2 regions of the Brevundimonas kwangchunensis genome follow, and region 2 is predicted to be linked to the other one. Evidence: predicted binding sites of a transcription regulator. Region 2 holds the regulator's gene; the other holds the start of a gene.

Region 1 (4,317 bases), on a different contig from region 2:
TGACAGGTTCAGATAGTCGAGGCCGACATTGTTCAGGAAGCGCAGGCGATCCGTGATCTCCTTCAGGATCCGCCGGGCGATCTCCATCTGCTTGTCGGTCAGCTGGCCGTCGAGGCTCTCGAACCAGGCGAAGGCGCGCGAGATGGACAGGGTGGAGATGTCGGCGATGTCCTCGCCGGCGATCTTCACCGCCAGGGCCTCGGGCTTCAGACGCTTGCCGCCGCAGCTTTCGCACGGGGTCTCGGACTGGAAGCGGCCCAGCTCCTCGCGAACCCAGGCGCTGTCGGTCTCGCGCCAGCGACGCTCAAGGTTGGGCAGCACGCCCTCGAAGGCCTTCAGCGTCTCGTATTTCCGGGCGTTGTCGTCATAGACGAACTTGATCTTCTCGCCGCCAGAGCCCTGGAGGATGACGTTCTGGGCCTTGGCCGGCAGGTCGCGCCACGGCTTGTCCATCGAGAAGCCGTAGTGGGTCGACAGCGACTGCAGCGTCTGGGTGTAGAGGGGCGAGGGGCCTCGCGACCACGGGGCGACCGCGCCGCCATGCAGGGTCTTGTCGCGATCCGGCACCACCAGATCGGCGTCGAACGCCAGCTTCACGCCCAGTCCATCGCAAGCCGGGCAGGCGCCGAACGGGTTGTTGAACGAAAACAGCCGCGGCTCGATCTCGCTGATGGTGAAGCCCGAGACCGGGCAGGCGAACTTCTCGGAGAAGGTGATCCGGCGCGGTTCCTTCTCACCCTCGGCCGCGTTCGCCCATTCCGCCACGGCGATGCCGTCCGCCAGGCCCAGCGCCGTCTGCAGGCTGTCGGCATAGCGGCCTTCGAGGCCGGGCTTTGTGACGATCCGGTCCACGACGATGTCGATGTCGTGCTTGAACTTCTTGTCCAGCGCCGGGGCGTCCTCGATGGCGTAGAACTCGCCGTCGATCTTCAGGCGCTGGAAGCCCGAGCGCTGCCATTCGGCGATCTCCTTCCGGTACTCGCCCTTCCGGCCGCGCACGACCGGAGCCAGCAGCAGCAGGCGTTCGCCGTCGGGCAGGGCCGTCAGCTTGTCGACCATCATGGAGATGGTCTGGCTTTCGATCGGCAGGCCGGTCGCGGGCGAATAGGGCACACCCACGCGTGCCCACAGCAGGCGCATGTAGTCGTGGATCTCGGTCACCGTCCCGACGGTCGAGCGCGGGTTCTTGGACGTGGTCTTCTGTTCGATCGAGATGGCCGGCGACAGGCCCTCGATCAGGTCCACATCCGGCTTGCCCATCAGCTCCAGGAACTGGCGGGCGTAGGCGCTGAGGCTCTCGACATATCGACGCTGGCCCTCGGCATAGATGGTGTCGAAGGCGAGCGAGGATTTGCCTGAGCCCGACAGCCCGGTCATGACCACCAGCTTCTCGCGCGGGATGTCGATGTCGACGCCCTTGAGATTGTGCTCGCGCGCGCCGCGCACGCGGATGAAGTTGTGCTTTTCGGTCATGGAATCCGGAGAACGCGGAGGGGCCGGGGAGGGTCCGGCGCGACAGCGCTATATGGGGGATGGTTTGCTCAAGTCAGCAAGAACAATATGGGAACTCCTGCCACCTGTCGCCAGTCTGCTGACAACAGGGTGGCAACAAGTCCGGGTCAGGGTTTCAGGAACTCGCCGGCGTTGAAGCTGAGCGAGCAGCGGTAATCGCCCGCGCCGCCGGTGGAGCAGTGGTCGGCCCCGAACAGGTTGGCGATGATGCGGTTGGTCGAGCGGAAGGTGCGGCCGTTGGCGACGACCTCCGATCCCACCTCGGCGCTTCGGGCGGCGAGGGCATCGTAGAATGCGCGGGCCGGTGCGCCCGTGCAGGTGAACTGGACCATCTCAGTGTCTGCATCGTGGGCGCGCCCGTAGGTTCCGGCCGTCGCCGCCTGGCCGATGCAGTCGGCATACAGCCGGGCATGCGGTGCAGGCGTTGTGGCGATCGGGCTGAAATCGGCGGGGCCGGTCGGGGCGTAAGGCGTGCTGGCGCAGGCGGCGAGCAGGGCCGGGAGCAACAGGGCGAGCGGCTTCAGATGGCGCATTTCGGGTCCCTCCGCCGGCCACCCTGTCACGCCGTCGTCAGCGGCGCGAGGCCGAAAAGACTTGCGGACACGGACATTCGCACCCATCCTTTCCCTATCGAGTGAGTTCACTGGAGGCCCGACGATCATGATCAGCACGCTGGAAATCGGTTTCGCCCTTTCCGCTCCGTTGCTGCTCGTGCTCGCCTATGCCCTCGCTCCCAAGCCGAAACCCGTCCGCATCCGCACTCGTGACGCTCGATCGCGTCGCGGCCCGCACGCCTGACGGTCATACCCTTTTCTCTGATCTGAGCCTCGCCTTCGGGCGTGAGCGCACAGGCATTGTCGGCCGCAACGGCTCCGGCAAGACGACCCTGCTGCGCCTGATCCTCGGGCAAGCCGAGCCTGCCGAGGGGACCGTCGCGCGCGCAGGCACGGTCGGGTGGCTGGAACAGAGGCGCGATGCGGGGCCGGCCGAAACTGTGGCAAACCTGCTGGACGTGGCTGAACCACTAGCCATTGTCGCGCGCGTTTTGGCAGGCGAGGCAGATGGCGATGACTTCGATCTGGCCGACTGGACGCTGGACGAGCGGATCGCTGCGGCCTTGACCGATGTCGGTCTACCGGGGCTGAAAATGGCCCGTCACGCGGCGTCGCTGAGCGGCGGAGAGCAGACACGGGTTCGGCTCGCCGGCCTGCTGCTGCGTCAGCCGGACCTGCTGGTGCTGGATGAACCGACCAATCATCTGGATGCAGACGGACGGGCCGCCATCGCCGACCTGCTGGGCCGCTGGCCGGGCGGCGTCGTCGTGGTCAGCCACGATCGGGCCTTGCTGCGTCGCATGGACCGGATCGTCGAGCTTTCAGGGCTCGGTGTGGCGACCTATGGCGGGGGCTACGACCTCTATGCCGAGCGCAAGGCAGCCGAGCGGGCGACGGCGGAGCGGGATCTTGCAACGGCCGAGCGCGACGCCTCGCGCGTCTTCCGCGAAAACCAGAAGGCGGTCGAGCGGAAGGCCCGACGCGACAAGGCCGGACGGGCCTTCGCCGCCAAGGCGTCCGAGCCGCGCATCCTGCTGGGCGCGATGGCCGAGCGAGCGGAGAACTCCGGCGCGCGCGAGCATGCGCTGGCGCAGCGCAGGGCGGAAGAGGCGGAGGCTCAACTGGTCGAGGCGCGCGAGATGGTGGAGCGCATCCGTGCGCTGGATATTCCCATGCCCTCGACCGGCCTGTCCGCCGGACGAACCGTGGCGGTGCTGGAAGCGGCATCGTGGGTTGCGCCGTCCGGGCGAACCATCCTCGTCCCGACCTCGCTGCGGATCACCGGGCCGGAGCGGATCGCCGTCACCGGCCCCAACGGCGCCGGGAAGACGACACTGCTGAAGCTGCTGGCGGGCGAGCTTGAGACGACTTCGGGCCGAGTCGAACGCCCTGTGGCCGCCGCCCTTCTGGATCAGGACGCGGCAATCCTGCGGCCGGACGAGTCCTTGCTGGAAGCCTGGATGAGGCTGAATCCGGAGGGTACGCCGAACGAGGCTCATGCGGCCCTGGCGCGCTTCCTGTTTCGCAACACGGCTGCGCAGCGGGTGGTGGGAACCCTGTCAGGTGGCGAGCGGCTGCGGGCGGCGTTGGCCTGCGTGATGACCGGCAAGTCGCCGCCGCAACTGCTGATCCTCGACGAGCCGACCAACCATCTGGATCTGGAGTCGATCGCGGCGGTGGAGGCGGCGCTGCGGGTCTATGACGGCGCGCTGGTCGTGGTCAGCCACGATCCGGACTTTCTCGAGGCCATCGTGATCGGGCGGACGATCCTGCTGGATCAGCCCCAGCCGACGACCTCGCCTCTGCGACGGGCCACAGGACGCGACTGAGTCTGCGAGGTCGGTGTCGGACCCGGACGGCCGAAAAGCCAGCCCTGACCATAGTTCACGCCCAGCGCCTTCAGGGCATCGGCCTGGGCCTGGGTCTCGACCATCTCCGCGACCGTGGCGACGCCCAGATCGGCGCAGAGCTGGATGACGTGGGTCGCAAGCGTGCGAGCGCGCTGCTCGGTGGCGATCTCGTGGACGAAGACGCCGTCCAGCTTGACCATGTCGACCTGCAGACTGCGCAGATAGTCGAACGAGGCGGAGCCCGCGCCGAAGTCGTCGATGCAAACCTTGAAGCCGGCATCGCGCAGGACGGCGAGGCGGCGGTTGGCGGCCTCCAGGTCGGCCACGGCGGCGGTCTCGGTGATCTCGACCAGCAGGCGATCCCTCACGTCGGTCGCAGCGGCGGTCATCCGCAGCAGGTT
Region 2 (4,317 bases):
GCTGCTGAACGCAGCGGCGGCGCTGGTGGTGGCGGATCGGGCGGAGACGCTGGCGGAGGGCGCAGCTCTGGCCGCCGCCGTGATCGACGACGGACGCGCCGCACAGGCTCTCGCCGGGCTGGTCGCCGCCACCAACACGCCGATCGAGGAAGAGGAAACCGCATGACCGACGTGCTGGAGCGGATCGCGGCCTACAAGCGTGAGGATGTGGCGGCGCGGAAGGCCGCCGTGCCGCAGGACGCCGTCGAGGCCCGTGCTCGCGAAGCCTCGGCTCCGCGCGGGTTCCGGGCCGCGCTGGATCTGCATGTCGTGGAGACGGGCCGCCCCGCCCTGATCGCCGAGATCAAGAAGGCCAGCCCGTCCAAGGGGTTGATCCGGCCTGACTTCGACCCGCCGGCGCTGGCCAGGGCGTATGAGCGCGGCGGGGCGACCTGTCTGTCGGTGCTGACCGACGGGCCGAGCTTCCAGGGCGACGACGCCTATCTGGCCGCCGCCCGCGAGGCGGTCGCACTGCCCTGCCTGCGCAAGGACTTCCTCGTCGACCCATGGCAGGTGGCCGAGAGCCGGGCTCTGGGCGCGGACTGCATCCTGATCATCCTGGCGATGATCGACGACGCGCTGGCGGCCGAACTGCTGGCCGAAGCCGAGCGCTTCGGCATGGACGCCCTGATCGAGACCCACGACGAGGCCGAGATGGCCCGCGCGTGCAAGCTGGGCGGCGATCTGGTGGGCATCAACAACCGCTCGCTGCGGACCTTCGAGGTCGATCTGGGCGTGACGGAGCTGCTGTCGATCCTGAGCCCCGTGCGCGCGCTGCTGGTGGCCGAGAGCGGGATCTTCACGCCGGAGGACGTGCAGCGGGTCTCCGACGCCCATGCGCAGGCCGTGCTGGTCGGCGAAAGCCTGATGCGCCAGGACGACGTGGAAGCGGCGACGCGGGCGTTGATGGCGGTCTGACGGCTCGCTAACCGGTCCTTAACCGGAACACCTCAGGAACGGATTGTGGACGTTTGCGGTTTGTTCCGCTAGCGTTCCCGAAACGGGATTCGCCTCGAGGTCTCCATGCTCACGCGCAAACAGCACGAACTGCTGATGTTCATTCACGAACGGATTCAGGAGACCGGCGTGTCTCCGTCGTTCGACGAGATGAAGGAGGCGCTGGATCTGGCGTCCAAGTCGGGCATCCACCGGCTGATCACGGCGCTGGAGGAGCGGGGCTTCATCCGCCGCCTGGCCCACCGCGCGCGGGCGCTTGAGGTGACCAAACTGCCGGAGCAGGCGACGCAGGGCGCGCCGCGCGGCCATTCGGGCTTCAAGCCGGGCGTGATCGAGGGCGGCGGGCGTCCGAAGGTCGCCGAACCGGCCAACGACACGCGCGAACTGTCGCTGATGGGCAAGATCGCGGCGGGCACGCCGATCGACGCCATCGAGCACGAAACGGCCCGCTATCCGGTGCCGGAAGCCATGCTGGGCGCGGGCGAGCACTATCTTCTGGAGATCGAGGGCGACTCGATGATCGAAGCCGGCATCCTCAACGGCGACATGGTCATCATCAAATCGACCGAGAACGTGAACTCGGGCGAGATCGTCGTGGCATTGGTCGAGGGCGAGCAGGCGACGCTGAAGCGGCTGCGCAAGAAGGGTCAGTCGATCGCCCTGGAGCCCGCCAACCGCAACTACGAGACCAAGATCTACGGCGCCGATCAGGTAGCCGTGCAGGGCAAGCTGGTCGGACTCATCCGCCGGTATCACTAAGGCCGGCGTCGCCGTATCGGCTCCACGGCCGATCGCCGCGCACTTCCGACACCCACAGGGCCCGCCAGCGGTTCGCCGTTGCGGGCCCTTCGCGTTTCAGCTCCACCGCCCCGCCGCGAGCGAAGTCGACGCCATCGAGGACGAGGCGGGCCGAGCAGGCCTGCGGCAGGTCGCTGACCGGTGCGCGGACGGCGATCACGGGCGCGGACTGGCACAGGGCGGCCAGCTGATCCTCTGACGGCGCGCGACGGCCCCACCACAGGGCGACGGGGCCGGCCTGGGGCGTCGCGGGGGCGCAGGAGAAGCGGGTGCAGCTCCAGTCGTTCGGATCGCGCTCCACCGCCAGCACGCCGCGGCGGCGGGACCAGACGTCGACGGCAAACTGGCGCACGCCGGGGCGGACGACGGTGGCCTCACGGTCAGAGACGAAGGCGGCCTGGGTTCCGCCCTCCCCGATCCAGAGGTCCGGCGGCGCGGGGCGCGGCCACAGCAGGACGGCGCAGGCGAAGGGCAGGCCCAGCCAGCGCAACGGCCCTCGCCAGAGGCAGCAGAACAGCACGCCGAGAAAGGCCACCGGCAGGGCGGCGGCGGGGGCGCTGGCCACCGTCTGCACCGCGCCCGGCAAGGCCGCGACCCATTCGCCGACGGCCAGCAGCACGCCGATGCCCTGCGCGGCGATCCAGAGGAAGGGCGCGCCGAGGCCCAGAGGCTCCAGCACGGCGCCGAGCGCCAGCGCCGGCATGATGATGAAGTCGGACACCGGCGCGGTCGCGAGATTGGCGATCAGGCCGTACATGGCCGTGCGGTTGAAATGCTGCATGGCGAAGGGGCCGGTGGCCGCGCCGGCGACGAGGCTGGCCAGCACCGCGGCCCCGACCCAGGCGCCGGTGCGCTGGACGGCGAGAATGGCCAGAGGCGCGGAGATCTCGCGCGGACGACGGGGCCAGGCCTCGACGAGGGCCACGAGAGCGGCCGTGGCGGCGAATGACATCTGGAAGCCCGGGGTGACGATGGCCTCGGGCTGGAGCAGCAGGACGACGACCGCGGCGACGGCCAGGGCGTGCATGGTGATGGCCTGCCGGTCCAGCAGGATGGCCAGGAAGGCGATGGAGGCGGTGACGGCCGCCCGCTCGGCCGGCGGCGGGGAGCCTGACAGGATCAGATAGCCGCCGACCGCGATCAGCCCACCCACGGCGGCGATCTTCTTGCCCGGCGCGCGCAGGGCCAGCCACGGCCAGCAGGCGACCAACAGCCGGATCAGGAAGAAGCTGAAGCCGCCGACCACGGCCATGTGCAGACCCGAGATGGACAGGATGTGCGCCAGACCGGAGTCGCGCATCACCTCCATCTCCTCGGGATCGAGCCAGGCCTCGTGGCCCGTGGTCATGGCCGCGGCGACGCCGCCGGCCCGCTCGCCCTGCCGGGCCACGATCCGTTGGGCGAGGTCGTAGCGAAGCGCATTCACCGCCATGACGAATCGCAGGGTCCACGGCGCCGGCTCCAGCCAGGCCGGGCGGGTGTCACCGAGGGCGAAGGCGACCCCGCCCATGCGCTGGAAATACGCGCCACGACCAAAGTCGTAGGCGCCCGGCGCGGCCGGGGACGGCGGCGGGTTCAGGATGGCGAACAGGCGGATCGACTGTCCCGGTTCCGGCGCCTCGCCCCGCACGGTGGCGCGCAGGCGGACGGGCGTTTCCTCCGGCGAGAGCCCCCGGATGCGCACCGGTGCGAGGATGATCCGCGCGCCGGCCGCGCCCGGACTGTCGACATCCACGACCCAGCCCTCGATCACCGTCGGCGCCGTCATCGCCGGGGCGATCGGGGCGGAAACCGCCACGGCGCGGGCCTTGGCCGCCACGAGGCCGAGCGCGAAGCAAGCGACCAGCATCAGGGCCAGCCGCAGCGGTCGATGCACATGCAGCGCTCTGGCGGCGAGCCACAGGCCGACCGCAACGATGGCCACAACCGCCAGAGGCCAGAGCGCCGGTTCGGTCTTCAGCGCGAAATAGGTCGCGCAGCCGCCGCCGAATGCCACCGGCGTCCAGAGCCGCCAGCGGAGCTCCTGAGCCTCGATCTGGGTCCGGACGAAGGCCCGGATCCGCGCCGCCGGGGTGGGCTTTGCCGCGTGCGGGGGTATAAGGACGGCCCGATCGGACACGCCTGAAATGACCTCGCCTTCCTCCCCCAGCTCCGAAGTCGTCACACGCTTCGCCCCCTCGCCTACCGGCTACCTGCACATAGGAGGCGCGCGGACCGCGCTTTTCAACTTCCTGTTTGCACGCCGATACAACGGGAAGTTTCTCGTCCGCATCGAGGACACCGACCGGGAGCGCTCGACCGACGCCGCCGTGAAGGCGATTTTCGACGGCATGAGCTGGCTGGAGCTGTTCGCCGACGAGGAGCCGGTGTTCCAGTTCTCGCGCGCCGAGCGTCACCGCGAGGTGGCCAACCAGCTGCTGGAGAGCGGTCACGCCTATCGCGACTTCCTGACCGCCGAGGAGACCGGCGTGCTGCGCGACGAGGCCAAGGCCGGCAATACGCAGTTCGTCTCGCCCTGGCGCG

Evidence for each region. Region 2 encodes LexA, which represses DNA repair genes until DNA is damaged. Its sites were predicted from a motif close to ATGTTCNCNANNTGTTCT; they were not measured.
Region 1: the regulator LexA is predicted to act here: its motif matches at 1,553-1,570, upstream of uvrA (excinuclease ABC subunit UvrA).

The regions. Positions count from the first base shown of each region.
Region 1 covers NZ_BAAAGA010000005.1:133,479-137,795, forward strand. The annotation lists gene uvrA (excinuclease ABC subunit UvrA) at 1-1,473, opposite strand, end outside; gene ABDZ95_RS09800 (hypothetical protein) at 1,620-2,045, opposite strand; gene ABDZ95_RS09805 (hypothetical protein) at 2,173-2,310, shown strand; gene ABDZ95_RS09810 (ABC-F family ATP-binding cassette domain-containing protein) at 2,276-3,895, shown strand; gene ABDZ95_RS09815 (EAL domain-containing protein) at 3,844-4,317, opposite strand, start outside.
Region 2 covers NZ_BAAAGA010000007.1:95,285-99,601, reverse strand. The annotation lists gene trpD (anthranilate phosphoribosyltransferase) at 1-166, shown strand, start outside; gene trpC (indole-3-glycerol phosphate synthase TrpC) at 163-957, shown strand; gene lexA (transcriptional repressor LexA) at 1,063-1,755, shown strand; gene ABDZ95_RS13900 (ComEC/Rec2 family competence protein) at 1,736-3,913, opposite strand; gene gltX (glutamate--tRNA ligase) at 3,921-4,317, shown strand, end outside.